Regions from separate parts of the Viridibacillus sp. KH_047 genome, predicted to be linked through region 3. Evidence: predicted binding sites of a transcription regulator. Region 3 holds the regulator's gene; each other region holds the start of a gene.
What was found. Region 3 encodes LexA, which represses DNA repair genes until DNA is damaged. Its sites were predicted from a motif close to CGAACATATGTTCG; they were not measured.

Region 1 (8,122 bases), 910 kb from region 3:
AATTTACTTGATGCACGTTTTTTCCCACCGCCATCTGAAATTGTAAGTACGTTCTATTCAATGGCAATGAGTGGTGAGCTATTTCACCATATTGGTATTTCTCTTTACCGAATTATTGCGGGTTTCTTACTTGGGGTTATTCCAGGCGTTGTCATCGGATTATTGATGGGGCTGTATTCACCAATTAGGCACTTCATCTCACCTATTGTAATGGCGCTTATGCCAATTCCTACTCTTGCCTTGTTACCCATTATCATTATTCTATTTGGAATCGGTGATTTCTCTAAAGTTGTAACGATTGCTGGTAGCGTCTTTTTCCCAGTCGTCATCAATACAACTGCAGGGGTCATTAATATCGACTCCATCTATTTAGATGTCGCCAAAAATTATGGGGCTAGCTCTAAGGACTTTTTCTTGAAAATTGCATTCCCTGGGGCATTGCCGGTCATGATGGAAGGTATTCAAATGGGGCAGGCAATTGCGCTCTTAACGATCGTGGCAGCTGAAATGATGGGCGCTACATCAGGTATAGGCTATTTAATTTGGACCTCTTATAAAGCCTTTATGTTAAAAGAGATGTTCGTCGGGCTTATACTCATTTCATTTTTCGGCTACTTATTTTCACTTTTGCTAAGGGCACTACAGAATAAGATTTTATCTTGGAGGTGAAGCAGTGGAAAACAACACTAAAATTTCAATTCAAGATATGACGAAAGTATTTTACAAGAAAAATAGTAATGTCACTGCTTTGGATCATATCTCTCTTAATATTTCAGAGGGTGAATTTGTTTGTCTGGTTGGTCCGAGTGGTTGCGGGAAAACAACGTTGCTACGTATTTTAGCTGGACTTGAAACAACGAGTGTAGGTGAATATAAGATTGCTGAGGGGAAAGAGAACAGACCTCTTCAATCAATGGTTTTTCAAGAGAGAGGTGTCATTCCTTGGTTAACCGTAGAAGAGAACGTTGCATTCGGTCTGAAAATGCGACATCTGCCAGCTGAATTGATCAAAAAGCGTACTTCTTACTATTTAGAAAAAGTTGGCCTAGAAAAGTTTTCAACTCTCTATCCAAAAGAACTTTCTGGAGGTATGAAGCAACGTGTAAGCATTGCACGTGCATTTGCCAATGACCCGGAAATCTTACTGATGGATGAACCATTTGCTGCACTTGATGAGCAGAACAAATTCATTTTACAAGAAGAGCTACTGTCTATTTGGGAGGAAACGAAGAAAACGGTGCTTTTTATAACGCATAGTATTGATGAAGCATTGCTATTAAGCGATCGAATTCTATTGATGAGCTCACAACCTGGTAGAATCATAAAAGAGATTAAAAATGATTTGCCAAGGCCAAGAAATATAGAGCAAATTAGAGCGGACCATCGTACAGCAGGACATTTTTTAGACATTTGGAAGCATCTGCAAGAAGAAGTGCAAAAATCTAGAAAGTAATTAGTAAAAGGGGGCATGACATGCGGAAATGGTTTAAGTTAGGTTTATTTATACCATTCCTTATCCTTGCGATGTTCGTTGCAGGGTGTTCGGATAAAGAAACAGGAAATAAGGGAACTACAGGAACGAAAGACAATAATGAAGTAAGTAAAGATAATCCGTCTGGCGATTTGGCTGCTTTAAGTAAAAAAACGAAAGTTGTTATTGCCGAGGACGGAGCGGCATCAGGAGCAGGTTTTTATATCGCTAAAGAGAAAGGTTACTTCAAGGATTATAATATTGAGGTAGAATTTGCTCAATTTGCGAATAGTGATGACATGTTACCTGCACTTGCAGCGGGTGAAGTAGATATTGCAGGAGGAATATCAACAGCCTCTTTCTTTAATGCAATTGCACAGGGAATTGACGTTAAAATTATTGCAGATAAAGGGCATAACGTACCAGGGAAATCCTATTTCTCATTTGTTATTGGTAACCATATGAAAGATAAGATTAATGATTACTCCGATTTTAAAGGTAAAAAGATTGCAGTCTCTGCAAAAAATGCGATTGATGGCTACATCTATCAAAGAATGCTTGAACATGCAGGATTAACGGATAAGGATGTTAAATTAACACTAATGAATGACTTCGGTAGCATGCTTGGAGCCCTCCAAAACGGCTCGATTGATGCTGCGCTTAGTATTGAGCCATTAATTGCTCAAGGTATCGATAAAGGCATTCTAACACGATTTGGAGATACAACGGATTATGCGCCTGATTCACAAATTGCATTAGTATTAGCATCTCCTAAATTTATGACTGAAGAACAAGACGTATCACTTCGCTTTATGTTGGCTTATTTAAAAGGGGTACGTGACTATAATGATGCGTTCATTAAAGGAGAAGGCAAAGATCAAATCATAGACATCATGACAAAACATACAGCTTTAAAAGATCCGAAGCTATGGGAAAAAGTATTCGTAACTGGTCTTGATCCAGATGGCAAAATGCGTATTGATGACATTCATGCACAATACGATATGTACAAAGCAAATGGTGCTACACAAGGGGAATTCGACTTCGATAAAGCAATTGACACTTCACTCACAGAAAAAGCCGTCAAAATCCTTGGCGAATATTGAGTTATTCGTGTTTGATTTGTTTTAATTGAACGATTCCCGCCTATAACATGAATTTAATGTGTTATGGGCGTCTATATAAATCAAAGCGGCCTTCATCGCAACAAGATGAAGGCCGCTTTTTTATCTTTTGGAGTTCTAAATTGATAAAAGCATTTATAAGGAAATTGGTTGTGGTACACAAGGTAAGCGTGATCATCCTGTAATCTAATTCTAAAACGATATAAGTGCAAGTTCCTTATAACGGGCTATTATAGCGGTTTTCTATATACTTTTTACTGATCCGATACAGTTGCTACAACAGTTACTAAATTTTTAGCTAACTTTATGTTTTCTTTAACATAAGGTGGTATTTCTGAGTTATTTAGAATCTCTTCTGTCGACATCCAAAAAACATCGTCTACCTCATCTAAACACTTAGCATATGCTTCTCCAGACTCGTAATCATATTGAAAAACAATATCTATTACGTTTAATCCTGAATCTGTAACAAAAAAAGAACTATTTACATATCTAAGATTTGAAACCTCAATACCAACTTCTTCAAATATTTCTCTTTTTAGTGTTTCCTCTAATATATCAGATGACGTTTCATCTAATTCGACCTTACCACCTACAAGAGATAGTAAACCCCCAGCATGTTCTTCCTTTTTGCTGCGTCTTATTAAAAGCCATTTTTCATTTTTGTAAATTGCACCCTCAACATTTACGATAAACATAAACTTCCCTCCAAATTAAGCGTTAGAGTAATATTCTTTATCATTCTGTTATTATCCTTTAAGAGTGTACTCAGCTAATTAGAAAACATGTTTCGACTGCTAAATGAAGGGGAAAATCAACAATGGAAAGATTCAATAGAATACAATGATCTAAAAAATGCCCATTTATAGGGGACGGAACAAATGTTCCACTTGTGTAAAAAGGGCATTTTCCGCATTAAAACAATGTAATTTAACCCTATATAGTGTAAAAATACATTATATAGATAATGGTTTATCCATTTTTTTGAATAAAACCCCGTATAGTACTAAGAACATGTATATTGCACATAAGAACATTCGTTTGTATACTAGGGGAAAGGGCACTTTTTATTAAGAATAAGCTAGGAGTTGGTGTTTTTTATGTGGAAATTATCAAATGGGAAATTGATTCAAGCAACAGATATAGCTCGAGTTAAATTTCGCACGAATATAAGTGCTGCGGTTTTGGAAAAACTAAAAGTAATGGCTGATGATTATGATACCCATGTCAATTACTTGTTGGAATCAGGTGTACAAGCAGTATTAAATCAAAATACAATCGTCTATGATAAAACAACTCGTCCAACTGATCGAGTACAGTATAAGACAACATATGATGCAGATCTTTTAGAAGCTTTGAAGGCTTTTGCGAAACAACAGCAAGTATATATAAACGATGTCATTGAATATAGCGTACAATACATAGATCTAAACGATGTAAAAAATGCGAGTTACAAACATAGAGTAGAGTGATGGAAATTCACTTTTACTCTATATCACAGAACGCCCCGAACATAATATACATTATAGGAAGTTACGTTTCATTTCATAAGTATACTTGAAACAGTGAGATATTTTTGAAATTTAAGGTGAAATGGTGTTTTGTTGATGTTCATTAAATTCATACATAGATCCATTTAAACTATCCAGTTATACATTTGACGCATTCGTTTGATTAAGTAACTCATTCACAAGCATTTAACATACTGAGGCATTCTGGATCACTTTAGTTCTATCAGCAAGAATATCCAGGACATTAGATTTCCTATATGCTCCTTTCTAATCTACTTAAGATTTTTCAGAAAGTTTTATCCAACTAATACTTTTAAAATATTCTACAAGTACACCACAAGGTAAAGTTATTTCTAATAAAGATTAGCAACACCTAAACAATAATATTATTTATTTAAAATAGGATAAAACATCTCATTATCTATATCTCTGTACTTTTAAGGCCCGCTAGGACATTCAGAACCATGTTAAATATAAAAACACGGCACTTCCCTACCCTTTTAATTAAATCCCTTTAAAAACGCTCATAAAGTCTTTTTTGGCATTTGATAAATTAATCTGGTCTTTTTGCGAATCAATGGATAGTAAAGTCACTATCCTTTCTCGATTACAATTTTTTTTGTTATTGATGTGGTGTTTCTAAAAAGGCTGTGAATCAGAGCCTTTTGAAAATATATGGCGTTGGATAATTAACCTTTTTGGACCTTCAAATGCAAAGTGTTAGTACTAATATAAACTCAAACACAAATAACCCCCGTCCTAATAAAAATACGGGGGTTATTTTAAACTATTTAATTTTTGAGGTAATTACTTCGCTGCACTTAAATATAATAATAAATTCGTTAAAATTTCATGTCCGTTTGTTTAAAAAAAGAGTCAGGGGTAACAGTGAGAGCAATCAGAAAATCATGCATTAAGAAAAGTTTTTACCTTAGCTAAGTAGACTGGTAAATTATCATCATGGACAAAGTGTCCGGCATCTTCTATCGTCACCAATTCGCAATTCGGGATTAATTTAGAAACTTCGTGCAATTTGTTTTGAGGAATATGGCTGGATCCACCACCTATTATAAGTGTAGGTTGGTTAATATCAGCAAGGCGCGCCCACCATTCGGGGTTTGGTTCATTAAGTTGTTTTAGAATAGAAGGCACAACTAGCCAATCAAACGGTAGGTGCTCAGTTGGGTTAGAGGGAATCTCGATCTGCTTATCCGGAAAAGGAGGAGGAGTATCTTCAACAATCAACTTTTCTATTCTTGATGGGAAATTCTCTGAGAAAAGATAGGATACTGTTCCCCCCATGGAATGACCTAGTAGCGTAAAACGTTCTAAATTCAAAGCATTCGCAAAATGAAGCAAGTCCTCGCACATCAGTTCAAAAGTGTATGTACTCGATCTCGCACTCCCACCGTGCCCACGTTGATCTAAAGCTAAAATGCGGTAATTCTCTCCTAATACTGCAGCAACTTGATCCCAAGATTCTGCACTTTTTCCCATCGCATGAAGTGCTACAAGTGGCGGTGCAGAAGGTTCCCCACTCTCACGATATTGAAAAGTAAGTCCATTTAATTCAATTTGATTCACTTGTATTTCCAATTCATCATCTCCTAGGGTGTGTTTCGTCTGTTGAAAACAGATATATTTATTATCTATATATCTATATTTCAGAGGTTGTTTGAATATTTCCTTTTGGTTTTGTATTTCCAAAAAAAATGTCATCCAGCCGAAACTGATAGGTTTTTCTATTTAGTTAGCAAGTATAAAACGTATTAATCCTAATATTGCATAGCAAAACAGTACTATACCCGCTCCGATGCCGGTTATAGCGCTATTGGCTACTTTAAGCTTTTTAGAGAGAAATATTGAGATGATTGAGATTGCGACGAGGAAAGTTGCTAAGAGATATAAACTAGAGTCTTGGAAAATGCTTTTTAACCAAATAAAATGTATGCCGACGATAAAGGCAACCCAAGGAGCCACATAGTCTTTTCTTTTATATTTAATCAATAAGAAAGCGCCGATCCCTGCTACGAAGAATTCAAGATACACGAAGATTAAATAATTCTTTAATGCAACCGCTTCCGACAATACGCTTGGTCTATGCCAATTTGTCACACTTAAATAAATGCCAAGTAAGCCGACTAAAAGAGAGAATACAGAAGCAATGCCTAGATATTTTCGCCAGCTTTCTCTCGGTTTTTCCTGAGCCCAGCCAAACCAGCTTGATCCAAACACACCGAAAATCGCCATGTACATTGCATAGTCTCTAACAAAATCTATGTGAATTCCCCCTCTTATTTTACATTTTGAGAATCTTTAACGTTTTAATGAAAAATGTGCGTATTAATTTATACAGTTTATTAAATGGTGTTATGACCTTTTTCTAGAGTTACTTATGTATCTTCAGATTTAATTCTTTATAGAATAGAATACAAAAATCCCGTATTCCACAAAGGATACGGGATTTTTGTATATAGGTTCTATTTTAATAAAAGATGACCTTTTAACGTTTGTTTAATTTCACTTAACTCATTTGCATCAGGGTAATAGTACCATACCCCTGCTTCTTTTCCACCATTGCCTTTTTCAAATTGAATTTGCTCTATATTTTTATTCAATGATTTATATTGTTTCTGAATATTTAACATTTCATTTAATGTGAAATTCGTTTTAATATTATCACCCAAATTACCAAGGATATTGTCTATTTTTAATAACGATGATAAGTTTGTTCCTTTATCTAAAACGGCTTGAATGAGTTGCTTTTGTCTAATTTGACGACCAAAGTCACCTCGAGGATCTTCATATCGAATACGAGAGAATATTAGCGCTTCTTTACCATTTAGCTCTATCTCGCCTTTCGGGAAGTGATAGTTTTTGTAAGTTAAATCCATATCATTTACAACTGTGACACCATTTAACGTATCAATTATATCTTTAAAGCCTTCCATGTTTACTTTCACATAATAATCAATTGGCATATCTAAAAAGTTTTCTACTGTTGCAATGGCCATTTCTGCTCCGCCACGAGCATAAGCATGATTAATTTTCTCTACTGTTCCATTCCCTACGATTTCAGTCTTTGTATCACGAGGAATACTTAACATTTTCACTGATTCTTCTTTCGGATTGACTGTCAGCACGATCATTGTATCTGATCTACCTGAATCGTTAGCTCTTTCATCTACGCCTAACAATAATACAGAGAAAGGATCTTGTTTTTTAATAGATATATCATTTTCTCTCTTATCTGTTTTATCTATAGGCTCATGCATATTGTCAAGAGCGGAATTGAAAGAATTATATATACTAAAAGCATAGCCGCCTACCCCTAATACTAAAAACAGTACAATACCAAGTATAATTTGGTATTTTTTCTGTTTATACCACTTTTTTTCTTCCATCTTCATTCTCCTTAATCTTTCTGATATATAGTAACTTCTTTTATAATTGTAATCTTCCTTAAATTTCATAATTTTAGTGAAAATCATGAAATCTAATACATATAACGATAGAATTGATTAAATGGTTGCCATAGAATATTATAAAAATTTTTCTTTAAAGGTCAACAAAAAAGAGCTGCTTCAGCAACTCCATGACAGTAACACTTTTTTTTACTTATTTAATAAATCATTAATTTCTTTAATTGCTTTTGAAGTTTGAGCATGAATTAACCAATCAGCTCTAACCATTTCTTTATTAGACGTAAGTATTTCTACAATTTCCATATCATTAAGTACATGATTAATGGGCTTCTGTTCGCCATTTACCAATGCAGCAGACATACATTTAGCTAATTGTGAATTCAATGTAAATGCGAAATCGATAATCGTTGAGCCTTTAGGTAAAGAAACGACATCCATTCTAGGTGTATACACAGTAATAACCCTTTGTAGCAATTCGAAAGCTATTAAATCATAAAATTCGATTGGCGAATTTGAAATAGATTTTACTGTGTGTATAGCATCCCCTAACAAATCACTACTTAAAGTCGTTATTTCACTACTTGATAAATC
Region 2 (8,122 bases), 690 kb from region 3:
TTAAATTTACTCAAAATAAACACTCCTTTTTTTAACTACTTTTTAAAAACTAACACTATTCATGAGCCCCAAATAAAAAGACACTATACATAGGATGCTCATTATAAAAGCCATTACAGAGGTGACTTTCTTTACAAAGACCAAAACTGTAAGGAGTAAAAAGCAAATGGATAATATAATAAACAATAACCCCATTAAGTTAATATCAATGCTAGCATTGATTGGATTAGTAATACCCCCGGTATACAATGCCCTAAAAAGGCTAGATAAACCATCACCCGACACGATAGAATTTATGCTATGTGGTGGTTCTTGCTGCCCTAGAACGGCAGTTGCAGCGAATATTAATATAAGTAGGCCACTTTCAGCTTTAACCCATGGAAGTGGATTAATTTGTGTATCCAATTTTATTTTCCTTCTCATCCAAATACCATTAATAAACGCGAAAAGTACGATAGGGAAAATTATAATGTGTTTAACAAGTAAAGCCTGTCCATAAGGTACCAACCAAGCATTTGCATAGTCATTAAAATCAAGAACCAGTGTCATCAAAAATAATCCCGTACCAATTACAATAGAGAAGCAAATGATAGCAACTGGTGTAAACCATTGTAAAAATGCAGACCAATTTTGGTGATTTACAGAGTACCAGCTCACCACAATTAATAGTCCTACCCAAATAGTTACTGCTAAGAAGTGAAATGTATGTGCGAAAAACCCACTCCATGCAGTTAAGGTTGCAGAATGACTTGCCCAACCGAGCGACAACACAAGTGTAAGCGTAAATAAAATGGATATAAAAATATGTAATTTTTTTTCGAAGACAGGAAATAGAGAAACATATAGATAAAATAGAATGGATAGAAGAAGAGTAAATGTCCAAGCTTGCCCTACTGCAAATCCACCAATAACATTTTGTACAGTTAATTCCAAACCAATATCCTCATATAAGAAAATGATTATCCTAATAAGGGGGGCAATGGACAGGAGCACAATCCCTAAGATTGATAACTGAAGCCACCTTTTTTTCACTTTGATTGTTGGTTTTTTATTAGATGGTATTAATGCCATAATGAGCAAACCCATTAATAGAGAAAAACAAAAGTATAATAATATTTCCGATAGATAAATCAGAATCATTTACTTTTCCCTCTCTTTAATAACCATAAAGTCGAGATTACCGCAATTATTATTAAAACAATTACTGAAATGATCAATATATTATTCGAATTGGATGGTTCTTTCTCAATGATTTCACTAATATCTGGGCTGGTTTTGTTATTTTTTCCTTCAACAATTGTTTTTGATGAATCATCGCTATTGTTGTCACTTAAAGTATCTACAGCAAATGAATACGAATTTTCAATCGGATGGCCATCTCCTCCTATTATTTTCCATTCAACTATGTATTCTCCATCACCTAATGGTGATTTTAAATTTCCTATTAAATCTTTTCCTTGTACCTGAAGTTTGTCCAAAGATATTTCCTTGCCATTTTCTCCAATTAATTTGAAGGTACTAGTATTTTCAATCTTTGTATTAAAAGTTAGTAGTAAGGAGGACAATTCATTATTAACGACTTCCCCACTTTTAGGGGTAGAGTTTTCCAGGTCTGAATGAGCTAAAACAGCTGGAGCAAAAGCGAACGTAATAAATAGTAAGAATATATATTTAGATATTTTCATCAATTTTATCTCCTCCTTTTATAGATTTACCATGATTGTAACAGTTAAAAGATAATATTCAAACATTCGTACGAATATAATAATGACGTTTTTTTGACTGTTATTACACTTCTTATTACAATCAAGTATATGAATGAGGTGAATAGAGTGACTGAAGATGTTAAAAATGAACCAAAGGATATGTGTGAAACAAGTTGTTTTGATGATGAAGTTGTTAACCGCGTTCAACCCAAATTAGAAGAGCTGAATAATGTAGAGCTTGTTTTCAAAGCTTTATCTGATGCAACACGTTTAAAAATTACTTATGCTCTAACTCTTGAAGAAGAGCTATGTGTTTGCGATGTTGCAAACATTTTGGGAACGACGACAGCTACAGCCTCACATCATTTACGTTACTTACGTAATATGGGGTTAGCTAAATATCGAAAAGAAGGAAAATTGGTGTTTTACTCCATTATAGATGAGCACTTACAACAGTTAGTGAAAATAGCGATTAATCACTCTAAAAAAGACTAAGAATATCATAGTTATACGGGTAACTTGTTGATTAAAGAAAACCTGTCATTGTTGCAAATTACATTAATATATGGATTTATCAGTAGATGAACAACATTTCTTTAATTTGATTGGAACATAAAAAACCACCAATTAATTTGGTGGTTTTCGAAATAAAGAACAGATTAAAGCAATCGATTTTCATCTCCCTTAGTTATGACTTCATATACTTTAATCACTTAATCCCCCCATCCCTCATTTAACTTAAAATACTATAAATACTTTAAAATTTTACTATTGTTTAAAATAATTTAATGATACAAAAAAAGGAAGGTTATATCATTAAATACTTTATATCCTCCCTAAAATTATACTATTGTTTAAATACTGCCTCTGTCACGAATCACCTTAAAACACCTGCTTTTCCATTATATTTTGTATGACATGATATAAAAGAACTCACTAAAACATACTTTTAATTAATTTCTTCACATTCAATATTACGACAGCTTTTTATGCGAACTGCTCCAACCTGTGAATTTAGTGCATAAGTTGTGCATAACTAGACCTATCTGTAGATAACACTTAGTTATCCACATGTTAACAAGATATTACGACGCCACCACGTTATACAGCTATTATGCAAATAGTGTATAGCAATAAAATGGATATTGAATAAATATACATCCCCATTATTTTTTGTGGCCGCCTAGTAATTTTGAGCGTGCAACAGCAGTGCCTGCTTCTGTATAAGAGACTGCACGTAAAAGAGCAGTTGGGCCATAGCGAGAGCGTAGTTGATCCATTGTAGCTCCGAGCTTCCGGCGACGAAAGCGGTCAGTGTCAAACAAACTAAGCTGCATTGAGCGTTCAGATTCAAGCTTTGTAATACTAATGGTAAGCTGGCGTACGGGTCTTTCTTCTATATAGTGTTCATCGAGCAACTGCTGGCAGACCTGATAAATTTTCATCGTTTCATTTGTTGGCTCATCAATTGTGCGTGAACGATGAAAACCTCCACCAAATGCGTTTTTGCTGTAGGAGAGCCCAAGTAAAATGGTACGGCCTATTTTAAATGCTTCACGCGCACGCCTTGCGATGTCTTCACACATCTCCAAAATAACTGCAAGCACTTCTTCCTTTTTGTTATAATCGCGCATTAAAATTTGTCCTTTTCCATAACTGATTTGCCCTTCAATTATTGGTTCACCGAGTTCAGAAAGATCAATTCCCCACGCATGATGATAAAGTTGATTACCCATAATACCAAAACGAGCCTCTAGTGTTTTTAAATCTGCTTTAGCTAAATCTCCTACTGAAAAAATCCCCATATGATTAAGTGAGCGTTCTGTCTGACGCCCAATACCCCACATCTTAGAGAGTGGTGATGTAGGCCATAACTTCTCTTCCACATCCTCATATACCCATTTAGCAAAGCCTGTTTTTTTCGCTTCTAAATCAAGCGCTAGCTTTGATAGCAACATATTAGGCCCCATGCCGACGGCACTTGGAATTCCAAACTGGTTATAAATATCTCGCTGTATCTTCTGCGCGGTTTGTTCAACTGGTCCCCATAATTTTTCTGTTCCTGTTAAATCAACGAAGCTTTCATCAACACTATAAATATGGATAGCTTCCTTTGGGACATAGCTATTGAGTAGGCGTGTAATTTCCATTGAAACGCGGATGAAAAAGTCCATTTTAGGTTCAAATAGGCGAATATCCGGATGCTTCGGAATTTCATAGAGGCGTGTGCCAGTTTTTACTTGGAAACGTTTTTTCATCATCGGCGATGCCGCTAGCACGATACTTCCCTTTTGATTGAAGTTACCAACTACCGCAATTGGCGTCTTCATCACATCTAAATGCTCCAACGTTGCAATACAACTCGCATAGAAACACCGCATATCGATACACATAATTGATCGCCTTGGCATGTTTTCGTACATACACCTATCCTCCAATAGAGAACGTTTGTTCTTATTTTAAATTGAGATAAGTGAGATGGCAAGTGGGAATATCCGGTATTGTGGATGAGTAGTGGATTTAAGTTTTATTAGGAGGACTTCATAATAAAAAAAGACTACTGCACACTTTTAAGTGTGCAGTAGTCCCTGTAGATAAATGCTCGAAACATTGAGGTTCCAGCGCTTGTCGAGTCTAAACGGACCACTTCAGCATTTACTTCAGATATCCAGCTTCAGTGGCCAGACTCTCGAGGTCACTTCCACCTTCTCCGTTGAAAACTGAAAGTACGTTTTCAATTCGAAGGTTCCAGCGCTTGTCGAGTCTAAACGGACCACTTCAGCATTTACTTCATCCAGTCAGGTTTGCCGAAGCCTTTGAATTCTTCATCAATGATTTTTTCGAATCCTTCTGATTTAACGATTTCTAAGATGTCTTTTGCTAGTTGTGAATCTTTGTTTTCTTCCTTAACCGCAATAACATTACGGAATTTATCAGGCATGTTTTCTAAGAATAGTGCATCTTGTAGTTTCAGTCCTGCTGCAAGCGCGAAGTTTCCTGGGACACCAACAAGGTCAGCACTTTCGATTGCACGAGGCAGACCCGCCGCTTCGATTGGTTGGAACACTAAGTTTTTAGGATTTTCAACAACGTCTTTTTCAGATGCTTTTAGTTCTTCGATGTTAGGGTCAATTTTGATAAGACCTTGTTCTTGTAACGTTAATAATGTACGTGCTGCATTTGATGGATCGTTAGCAATTGCTACTTTTGCGCCGTCTTTAATGTCATCAATTGATTTAAAATCTTTTGCAAAGAAGCCCATTGGTGCAGTTGGTACGATAATTAGACCAGTTAACTTCATTTTGTTTTGTTCATTAAAGTTTTCAAGATAAATTGAGTGTTGGAAAAGGTTTGCATCAATATCTCCAGAATCTAATGCTTTGTTTGGTTGTACGTAATCACTGAATTCAACCGTTTTTACTTTATAGCCTTTTTTCTCTAATTGTGGGATGATCGCTTTATTTAACATGTCACTATATGGTCCTGCAGTTGCGCCAATTTTAATGTCTTTCGAATCTTTTGGTTTGCTTTCATCTTTGTTACCACATGCAACTAAAGCTGTTGCTAATACGAATAATAACGCTGCTAGTAAAAACTTTTTCATTTTCAATTCTCCCCTTTATCGTTTATCAATTGCTTTTGAAATGGCATCGCCTGAAAGTTGAATAATTTGGACGATAACAATCAAAATGACAACTGTCGCAATCATAATTGTGTTGTCATAGCGGTAATAACCAAAACGAATAGCTAAGTCACCAATTCCGCCACCACCGACAATACCAGCCATTGCGGAATATGCTACTAAACTAATAATCGTCATTGTCACCCCTTGGATAATACCCGATTTCGCTTCAGGTAATAGTACATCTCGTATGATCATCCACGGTGTTGCTCCGACAGCTATTGATGCTTCGATGACGCCTTTATCAACTTCACGCATAGACGTTTCTACAAGTCTCGCAAAGAATGGAATGGCTGCTACAGATAATGAAACACTCGCCGCTATCGGACCAATTGTATCTCCAACTAGTATTTTTGTTAGTGGGAACAACGCTACTAATAGAATGATATACGGAACAGAACGAACTAGATTGACGATAAATCCTAGAATCCCATTAAAAAAACGGTTACGTAAAAATAAACCTTTGCTTGTAACAAATAGAATAATACCGAGTGGTAAACCGATAATTAGTGAAATACTAAGTGAAATACCAATCATCAGTAACGTTTCACCAAATGCTTTCCAAATGTCTGGAAGCATACTAATAAAGTGCTCGAAATCAAATAGCATCGTTAATCACCTCCACAAACGCACCGCGCCCTTCCATATAGGAAATAGCTCTCCCTACATTATCCGGTTGACCTTGTAGCTCCATTAGGAAAATGCCAAGCGGTTTTTCTTGAATATATTCAATTGTGCCATGCAAGAAATTACCACGTACCTCAAAGCTTTGAATCATATCTGAAATGACGCCGTCACCAGCTACATCTCCTTTGAATAGCACTTTCACAATTTCCCCTGTCACACCTTTAAGAATCGTTGGCGGTAATTCAAATGATACAACGCTGCTAATAAATTCTTGTGTTAATGGCTCAACCGGATTTGCAAAAACATCGTAAACTTCTCCTTCTTCAATGACTCTTCCATCTTGCATAATAACCATACGATCACAAATTTCTTTTACAACATCCATTTCATGTGTGATAAGGATAATTGTAATATTCAGCTCACGATTGATTTTTTTTAGTAAGCGTAAAATGGAAACTGTTGTTTTTGGGTCAAGTGCTGATGTTGCTTCATCACAAAGTAGTACGGATGGATTGTTTGCAAGTGCACGAGCAATACCGACACGTTGCTTTTGACCACCACTTAACTGTGCTGGGTAGACGTCGATTTTCTCAGATAAACCGACCATTTCAAGCAATTCTTTTACACGGGCTTTAATCTGCTTCGGTGGTGTAGCCGCTGCTTTTAAAGCAAATTCGATATTTTCGCCAACCGTTTTTTGACTGATTAAGTAAAAGTGCTGGAAGATCATACCGATTTTCAAACGCGCTTTACGAAGTTGTTCGCCTTTTAATTTTGTTAAATCTTGACCATTTACGATGATACTACCACTTGTTGGTCGCTCCAATAAATTGATACAACGTAGCAGCGAGCTTTTTCCTGCACCAGAATAGCCAACAATACCGAAGACTTCACCTTTATCAATTGTCAACGATACGTTGTCTACGCCCGTTACCGTACCCTTTTTGGTTTTATATACTTTTGTAAGATTCTGAATCTCGAGCATATTGTATCCCCTCAAATCTGTTTAAATTATGTAACTTCTATAGAAATACTTGGAATTCACTGTATTAAAAAACGCTTCTTTCGGTTATCTGAAAGAAGCATCGTAAGTGTAAATTGGCGATTTATCTTCCAGAATGTACTCATTCTGTAGGAATTGGCACCTTCCCTTTTTCAGGGGGTTGCCGGACGTCATAGGGCCTATCCCTCAGTCTCTCTAGATAAAGTTCAATATTCATTTGTAAGTTATGAACTAAATATTACTGTGAAATAATGTAGATGTCAAACACTTTTTCGAAACTTTGTATTATTTAGAAATATCTTTATATAATTCAGGGCGACGATCATCATATACCGGGATTCGTTGACGAATTTCATCCACTATAGAGAAGTCGACATCGATAATCGCCATTTCTTCATCTTCTCCACCAGTCCATAACACTTCACCCCAAGGTTCAATAACCATCGATTGACCGTTGAAATTTTGTTTTTTATGGCTAATTCGATTTACTGCAATAACAAAACACTGGCTTTCAATTGCGCGTGCTTGTAATAATGTTTTCCAATGATCAATACGTGGTGTTGGCCATTGTGCAGAAACGAAAATTACTTTCGCTCCGTTCAATGCATGAAGACGTAACCACTCAGGAAAACGAATATCGTAGCATATAACACCAGCCGCTGGAATATCACCTAGCTCAAAGTTATTCTGCTTATCGCCAGCTGATAAATACAAATGCTCGTCCATTAGACGGAAAAGATGCGCTTTGTCATATTCGCTGACAAGCTCCCCTTTATTGTTATATACGTACATCGTATTATAGAATTTTCCATCTTTTTTTGTTGATACCGAGCCACCAACAATATGAATTTGTAATTCTTCTGAAAGCTTTTGTAGAAAATTCTTTGTGCGTTCCCCATTCGGATCTGCAAGGTCTTCTAATTTCTCTAAAGCATAGCTGGAATTCCACATTTCAGGAAGAATTGCGAGTTCCGCCCCCTTATCAGAAGCCTCCCTGATAAACTTTTCGACGTTTGTAAAATTTTTTTCGATGTCCCCGAAGGCAACATTTAACTGTATACATGCAATTTTCATAGCTCCACCACCTGTAGACATTTTCTTAAA
Region 3 (8,122 bases):
AGTAATTAAGCAATGAAAACTTTGGGGGATTAATATTAAATTAACGCACGACGAACGTGAAGGAATAATTGATGCGCTCGAAGTTTTTGGAAAGTATCCTCGTGGTGTTTACGAAAACTTTTGTGATGAGCGTTTGACAGAGGAATATAACGAAACAGTGGGGGTAGTGGTTTGAACCAAATTACATTTGAAATTGATAGGTGCTGATAAACGATCTATTTATCAGAGACGGTTCTTTGAGGGTATCGATGTGATTCCAGATATAACGGACGAGCTTTATGATATCGATTCTAAGTAGTTGTATATGACAACAGATGAGAAAAAAACACTTGCTAAGATATTTGCTACTTGGAGTCATAAAGAGAGAGTTTGCTAAATTGCACATGAAGTTCAGAAAAAAGTTTTCAAAAGATTGCTGATAAGCTGAAAGTCAGTAAGGGCAAGTAACGAGACTACTTGAAAATGTATTAATAGTTAAAACCGTTGAGGCTCTAGACTTCAACGGTTTTTTTATTTACCACGATTCACATCTCGTGGTAACGCATTTGAAAAGTTACCACATTTATACCACGAAATTTTTACGATGTATCATTTCGCTGATTTTTTCTGCATATATTCATCGAATTTCTCAATCGATTTATTTTCCATCTTTCTTGTAACGTGTGAATAAATGTCTGATGTAATTTGTATAGATCCGTGACCTAATCTTTCCTGGACCTCTTTCATAGGTATACCCCAGCTTCAAGAAACATAACAGCGTGAGTATGTCTTGTAGAGTGAGTTGGTAGTAATTCATGATCTATATGTTCCATTGCGGATTTGTATGCATTGTATAGTGTGGATTTAGGAAATGGTGCAAAACCAAAAGTGGTCTGTACATCACAGCAAAGAAGGAATATGTAGAAAAAGTATAGTCTGTCAGACGATTCGAGTTGGATAACTACCCATAAAACAATATCTCGAATGATCTCATGCAATGTTTCTTCTATATTAATAAATAAAATATGTAAATTTTTCTTTTGTTGTAAAAACAAAGCAGAAAAAGTTCTTAACAAAAAGAGAGCTGTAAAAAGACTCTTAATCTAAAAAAAGCGATTCACTCTGTTGGTGAGTGAATCGCTTTTGTATTTACATGATCTTAAGATTAACTTACTTCCTTAAGGCATATTATTAACTAATTGAAGTTTCCAACTAGACGTACCTCTTTTAAGGGTTACATTACTATTCATACCAATATAATATGTTGTATTAGTATTAACAAAAGCAAATGCAGGACTTGGCGTTAAAGAAAAAGTTAGTCCTAAACCAGTTGCTGTTCGAGATGGTTTTCCGCTTGCAGGCATACCAGAAGTTCCGTTTGTAACGGATCTACCAGAAGTGCTTACTGAACTATTATAATGTAACCACATACTAAGATGCCTAAAAAGGCTCAAGTAGAAATGTGGGCACGCTAGCATAAAGTGAAAAACTCTCTGCTTGGACTTCTTGTTAAGCCATAGGACATTTTAAATACATTGGAGATATTAGGAAATGAGCGTGATAGTGAAGGCTTGCAAAGAGGCCGCGGACGAATGGTGGAAAACGCAAATAAGTAAACGTGGGCATCTTAGTGTTAATACTTATCGCTACAAAAGGAATTACTAACCGTCAATTGGAGAAAATAGATATTAATTAGCTAAACGATTCAATCTATTAGGAGTGTAGCGTATGACACATGAAGAGTAAGAATTTATTGTCGCCCAGCAAGACGAATATTTCACAAGTATGGAATGCAAGCATGAAAACGGAAAGCTAAGTTATGAACAATTTGCAAAATTATCGTTGAAAATAGCCGAATGGACACAGCGGCTAAATGGATTGGAGATAATGGAAGATGAGCGAGATTGAAAGAGCAGTAAATCATATAGAAATAGCCATTGGAACTATTAAACGTTTCGGTTATACAGATAGGTTGGAACAACAATTTGAATCACACCTAAACACAAGCATGAGCCACAAAGGGCTTTGTAGAGATAAGGCGACAGATTACGCCATAAAAGTTGCTGGACGGTTAAATATGCAGGGGAAGGGGTGAGTGGCGTGATGGGGAATCATTTAGGAAGGTGAATACGTTTTATTGTCCAGGTGACAACATGCACGAATGGCAAATACTTTCTATGTACGGTTGATAGCCTACGCTTAAATAAATTCCGATGATTCTCTTGCTGATCAGAAAGGCCTCTTCCATAAAGAAAGAGACCCGTTATTACTTATTAATTTGCTTCAATACGAATAGCTTGAATTTCTTGGCAGTCTACGATAAGTGTTGAACCAGGTTCAGTTTCTGGATCATTAAAGAATGCGCAACAATTTTTCTGATCTAAGGTAATAAAAACGACATCTTCTAACACCGAACCACCTTTTAAGAAAACATCAACTTCAGTCTGTGTTTGCAATCGTCTTAATTGATCACATGCGCAACCATTACAACGATGTTCTTCTTTTTCATGGTGATGTTGCTTATCACACTTATCACACTTACAACCATCTCTATTAATACTCATTTTCAAGACCTCCTTTCCGATTCGAATGACTTACATTGATAACATATGGTTTAAAATGAAAAGAGGTTGTGCAATTTGTCCAACAATAAAAAAAATAGTTGTTTTTGGGAAGTATCCTAGTGGTATTTACGAAAACTGTTGGATTAATTCTTTGTCATACGAAGTCTGCATTTATGAGAGGTATAATAGGGGGTGGATCAATTTTACGATTCGTTATTTTGCTGATTTTCTTTACTTGTTTTTCGATTTCTCTTTTTGTGTAACCGAATAATACTTAAAGTAACTAAAATAGAGAATAAATCACGATAACGATATATGTGGCCTGCGTTATATAAAATGTGCGAATATATGAATAATATATTTTGGTTATGTATAAAAAAAGATTGCAAGAATCCATATTTCACTGATTCCTACAATCCGATATAGTTGTACCTTATAATACGTTACGATACAAACCAACTACTTTTCCTAAAATGGAAACTTGATCTACGATAATTGGCTCCATTGAAGAGTTTTCTGGCTGTAAGCGGAAATAAGATTCCTCTTTAAAAAATCGTTTTACAGTTGCTTCATTATCCTCTGTCATCGCTACAACAATTTCACCATTACTTGCGGTTGCTTGTTGTTTCACGATTACATAGTCTCCATCTAATATACCAGCTTCGATCATAGATTCGCCCATAATTTCAAGCATGAAAATTTGATCTTCAGTTGTTCCATAAGAATCTGGAATAGGGAAGTATTCTTCAATATTCTCAATTGCCGTAATAGGAAGGCCTGCAGTAACTTTACCAACTAGTGGTACATGTACAACACCTTGTTTTGCGATTGTAGAATCTTGTTGATCTAAAATTTCGATTGCACGAGGTTTCGTTGGATCTCGTCGAATCAGCCCTTTGCTCTCAAGTCTAGCAAGATGTCCGTGGACTGTAGAACTTGATGCAAGACCAACTGCTTCACCAATTTCACGGACGGAAGGTGGGTATCCTTTAGTGCGAACTTCCTCTTTGATGAAAGACAATATATCTTCTTGTCTTTTCGATACTTTTTTCAATCCAATCACCTCTTTATCTCATACTATGTAAAAGTTATTAATAGTATAGCATTAGCGAACAAACAGTGCAAACATAAGTTCGAAAAAGCCGTTGACAAAAACAAATGTTCGGTTTATATTGAGAACATACATTCCGAACGGGTATTCGAAAAAGGGGAGAATAAGTGTGAGTTGGTTCAAAAAAAATCAATATATTACATTACTTTTTGGATTTTGCGTAATATTTACAACAATATTAGTGGTTGCAAATAGTGGGAAAACATCATATAAAGAAATTAAAGTTCATGACGGAGATACTTTAATTTCTCTTGCAGATAGATATAAAGGTAAAATGGCTGACCATGAATGGATAGCAAAGGTTAAAAATGAAAATAATTTAATTGACGATACTATTTATGCGGGGCATACTCTAATAGTTCCGGAACATGATAATTTTAAAGTTCCAAATATAGGAGTAGAAGTGGCGAGTGATAATAAATGAAACAAAAAATAGCAATACTCTATTGTCGTGTAAGTACTGAAAAAGATACACAAGATACTTCGCTTGAAAGGCAAGAGATTGAGTTAAGGGAATTTGCAACGAGTAAAGGCTATGAAGTTGCACAAGTCTTTACAGATCGACATAGTGGATATGATATTGATCGGGAAGGATTACTTGATTTACTTGAGAGTGTGAAGGAATATGAACAACCAGCACTATTTGTTCAAGATGAGACACGTTTAGGACGTGGCAATGGCCGAATGGCGGTACTTCATTTACTGCAAAAAACGAATACAGATATTTTCACATTAAGTGACGCAGGTCACGCCCGGCTAAATGAGATGGACGCTATGTTGCTAGAAATTCTAGCGATAGTCGAAGAGTATCAACGTAAATTACATAATGCGAAAATCCGTAGAGGGATGAGACGAGCTGTACAGAACGGATACAGGCCAGAAAAAAATTTAAAAGATCGAGGAAATCCTGAGGGTAGAGATCGCATAGATGTTCCAATTGAACAAATCATTCAACTTAGACAGAAGGGTATGACATTTGAAGAAATTGCAGACACTTTGAGAGGATTGGGCTTCCAAGTAAGTAAAGCGACAATTCATCGAAGATTTATGGAATTTAAAGAGAAAAATAAAGACTAAAAGCTTGCGCTTGCGGTCTTTTTTGCATACCTTTGTATTAAGGTCTGTATGAAAGGTGAGAAATAAATGTTATCAAAAGAAAAATTACAACGTATAAGTGTACTTTCTAAAAAATCAAAGTCACAAGGTTTAACTGTAGAAGAAGCAAAAGAACAAACAGCACTTCGTAAAGAGTACTTAGACACATTTCGATCTTCAATGCGTGAGACGATTGAAAATGTCCGTGTTTTCGATCCAGAGGGAAATGAAGTAACGCCTGAGAAGTTACGTCAAAAACAAAATAAGAATAATCGGTTAAATTAAACACATATTTATAGAGAAAACATTGTTTTATATTAGATTTTTGACTAAAATATATTAGTACACTATTTAGCTTAAGAAAGGATGTCTATTAAAATGACTCAACAAGCAGATCAGCTTGCAATTAACACTATTCGAACTTTGTCAATTGATGCTATTGAAAAGGCTAACTCAGGTCACCCAGGATTACCAATGGGGGCTGCTCCAATGGCTTATACTCTTTGGACAAAACAACTTCGTCACAATCCTTCAAACCCTAAATGGTTTAACCGCGATCGCTTTATTTTATCAGCAGGTCATGGCTCGATGCTTTTGTATAGCCTATTACACTTAGGTGGATATGATTTACCAATGGAAGAAATCAAAAACTTCCGTCAATGGGATTCAAAAACACCTGGTCACCCAGAATATGGTCATACAGCTGGAGTCGAAGCAACAACTGGACCATTAGGACAAGGTATTGCAATGGCTGTCGGTATGGCAATGGCGGAAAGTCATCTTGCAGGCGTTTATAACAAGCCTGAACATAAAGTAGTAGATCATTATACATTTGCACTTTGTGGTGATGGGGATTTGATGGAAGGTGTTGCTGCTGAGGCAATTTCTTTAGCGGGTCACTTACAACTTGAAAAACTGATAGTGCTATATGATAGCAATGATATTTCTTTAGATGGCGATCTAAATAAATCATTCTCTGAAAACATTCAAAAACGTTTTGGATCATATAACTGGAACTACATTCGTGTAGCTGATGGTAATGATATTGAAGCGATAAATAAGGCCATTGAACAAGCAAAAGCTCATAAAGGCCAACCTACTATTATTGAAGTAAAAACAGTTATTGGCTACGGGTCTCCAAACAAATCAGGTAAAGCAGACTCTCACGGTTCTCCACTAGGTGCTGATGAAGTGAAACTTACTAAAGAACACTACTCATGGCCTCATGAACCATTCCATGTACCTGAAGAAGTATATGCAACATTCAAACAAGCGGCTGAAGTTCAAGGAACTCTTGCTGAAGCTACTTGGAATGAACAATTTGAAGCTTATAAAAAAGCATATCCTGCTCTTGCAGAACAGTTTGTAAATGCGATGAATGGGGAACTTCCTGAAGATTTCGCATCTGCAGTACCTGTTTATGAAGCTGGTAAATCTATTGCTACACGTTCGTCTTCTGGTGAAGTAATCAATGCCCTTGCAAAAAACACACCTTCTTTCTTTGGAGGAAGTGCGGATTTAGCTGGATCAAATAAAACATACATGAAAGATGCTGGCGATTTCACAGCAGAAACTCCTGAAGGCCGAAATATTTGGTTCGGTGTTCGTGAATTTGCTATGGGTGCAGCTCTAAATGGTATGGCACTACATGGTGGTGTAAACGTCTTTGGTGGTACATTCTTCGTCTTCAGTGACTATGTACGTCCAGCAATTCGTCTATCTGCTTTAATGGGACTACCTGTAACTTACGTATTTACGCATGACAGTATTGCTGTTGGTGAAGATGGTCCAACACATGAACCTGTTGAACATTTAGCTGCATTACGCGCAATGCCTAATCTTTCTGTTATTCGTCCTGCTGATGCAAACGAATCTGCTGAAGCTTGGAAATTGGCCGTATCATCTAAAAACCAACCAACAGTATTAGTACTTTCTCGTCAAAATTTACCTGTGTCTGAAAACTCAGCTTCACTTGCAGCTGAAGGTGTAGCTAAAGGAGCTTATGTTGTTTCAAAAGCAACTAAAGAAGTAGCGGATGCACTAATTTTAGCAACTGGTTCAGAAGTTAGCCTTGCTATAGAAGCTCAAAAACAACTAGCAGCTGAAGGTATTGATGTATCGGTTGTTTCTATGCCATCATTCGATCGTTTTGAAGCTCAAGATGCAGCATATAAAGAAGCAGTATTACCAAAAACAATTACAAAACGTTTAGCAATTGAAATGGGTTCATCATTCGGCTGGCATAAATATACTGGCTTTGAAGGTGATGTTCTAGCAATTGATAAATTTGGTGCAAGTGCGCCAGGTGAAATTGTTATGAAAGAATATGGTTTCACTGTAGAAAATGTTGTTTCAAAAGTAAAAGCATTATTTGCTTAAAAAAATAGCGATAATATTGAAAAGTAGAGGATTTTTTCCTCTACTTTTTCTTTTTTGACAAATAAAGTGCTTTAAATCGGACGTCAATTGACAAAATGTTCTTGCAACCTTTGCTATACTGTTTACAAGAGGGGAGTGGTAATCTTGCGAATATACTCAATCTTTCATGTGAAAAAGAAACATCAGGCTTTTGTTTATGGTAGAGAACGTTTACTATTCGATTTAATTCAATCCTCAAATACGTATGAGCATGCAATACATCCGACGCAAGAGATCTCCTATTTATGTGAGCCTTTGGATATGATGGAAATTGAACTAATCATTCAACAACAATTAGGTAATAGCTTTTCAGGCATTCAAACGAAGGATCATCAAATCTTTTTAATGAATGAATTTAAAGGGGAAATCCAAATTGATATTTTTCCTTATTACATAGCTGTTGTCTGTGTTGGGTCACGCATGCTAGAATTAGACTTATTTGCAACATTATCAAAATTAAGTGATTGCTTTATTGGATTTAATAAAGATGAAATGGAATGTGGTTGGTTAAAACCGCTTAAATTCCATTCGCACGAAAGACGATAAATCTTGGCAAACAGTAGTATGTAGTGGTTTTTTATTGTATAATCCTTGTTGGAGATAGTTTTCTCGCATAAGAAACTTGGAGGAGGAAAACCAGTGAATACTACGTTATGGATTATACTTGTTATCGTGGCATTAATAGCAGGAGTAGCTATCGGTTTCTTTGTTGCCCGTCAATATATGATGAAATACTTAAAAGACAACCCACCTATTAACGAACAGATGCTACGAGTAATGATGTCTCAAATGGGACGTAAACCGTCTGAAAAACAAATCAAACAAATGATGAACTCAATGAATAAATTAAGCGGTAAATAAAAAATAGCACTCAATTGAGTGCTATTTTTTTGTCATTGTCTTTGAAGACAAACTCTTTTAAAAAATCTGCGACCAACAGTTCATAGGCTTCAGG

Region 1: AC3IS5_RS10930 (rRNA methyltransferase) is a predicted target of LexA. The motif match lies at 3,626-3,639, and genes of this name have one in related genera.
Region 2: AC3IS5_RS18555 (Y-family DNA polymerase) is a predicted target of LexA. The motif match lies at 4,148-4,161, and genes of this name have one in related genera.

The regions. Positions count from the first base shown of each region.
Region 1 is NZ_CM174479.1:2,181,753-2,189,874, reverse strand. Features, by position in the region: gene AC3IS5_RS10950 (ABC transporter permease) at 1-669, shown strand, start outside; gene AC3IS5_RS10945 (ABC transporter ATP-binding protein) at 707-1,453, shown strand; gene AC3IS5_RS10940 (ABC transporter substrate-binding protein) at 1,474-2,577, shown strand; gene AC3IS5_RS10935 (NUDIX hydrolase) at 2,850-3,293, opposite strand; gene AC3IS5_RS10930 (rRNA methyltransferase) at 3,696-4,067, shown strand; gene AC3IS5_RS10925 (alpha/beta fold hydrolase) at 5,013-5,702, opposite strand; gene AC3IS5_RS10920 (hypothetical protein) at 5,853-6,362, opposite strand; gene AC3IS5_RS10915 (LCP family glycopolymer transferase) at 6,587-7,510, opposite strand; gene AC3IS5_RS10910 (HD domain-containing protein) at 7,721-8,122, opposite strand, start outside.
Region 2 is NZ_CM174479.1:3,784,527-3,792,648, forward strand. Features, by position in the region: gene AC3IS5_RS18535 (DsbA family protein) at 1-23, opposite strand, end outside; gene AC3IS5_RS18540 (copper resistance D family protein) at 43-1,071, opposite strand; gene AC3IS5_RS18545 (copper resistance CopC family protein) at 1,137-1,685, opposite strand; gene AC3IS5_RS18550 (ArsR/SmtB family transcription factor) at 1,866-2,201, shown strand; gene AC3IS5_RS18555 (Y-family DNA polymerase) at 2,873-4,129, opposite strand; gene AC3IS5_RS18560 (MetQ/NlpA family ABC transporter substrate-binding protein) at 4,492-5,310, opposite strand; gene AC3IS5_RS18565 (methionine ABC transporter permease) at 5,326-5,997, opposite strand; gene AC3IS5_RS18570 (methionine ABC transporter ATP-binding protein) at 5,987-7,000, opposite strand; SAM riboswitch class I at 7,119-7,224, opposite strand; gene AC3IS5_RS18575 (carbon-nitrogen family hydrolase) at 7,304-8,092, opposite strand.
Region 3 is NZ_CM174479.1:3,092,032-3,100,153, reverse strand. Features, by position in the region: gene AC3IS5_RS15315 (hypothetical protein) at 589-726, opposite strand; gene AC3IS5_RS15310 (hypothetical protein) at 1,158-1,409, opposite strand; gene AC3IS5_RS15305 (hypothetical protein) at 1,874-2,074, shown strand; gene AC3IS5_RS15300 (hydrolase) at 2,253-2,543, opposite strand; gene lexA (transcriptional repressor LexA) at 2,977-3,597, opposite strand; gene yneA (cell division suppressor protein YneA) at 3,764-4,078, shown strand; gene AC3IS5_RS15285 (YneB family resolvase-like protein) at 4,075-4,731, shown strand; gene AC3IS5_RS15280 (DUF896 domain-containing protein) at 4,798-5,034, shown strand; gene tkt (transketolase) at 5,128-7,128, shown strand; gene sirA (sporulation inhibitor of replication protein SirA) at 7,273-7,713, shown strand; gene AC3IS5_RS15265 (YneF family protein) at 7,807-8,028, shown strand; gene AC3IS5_RS15260 (alpha/beta hydrolase) at 8,039-8,122, opposite strand, start outside.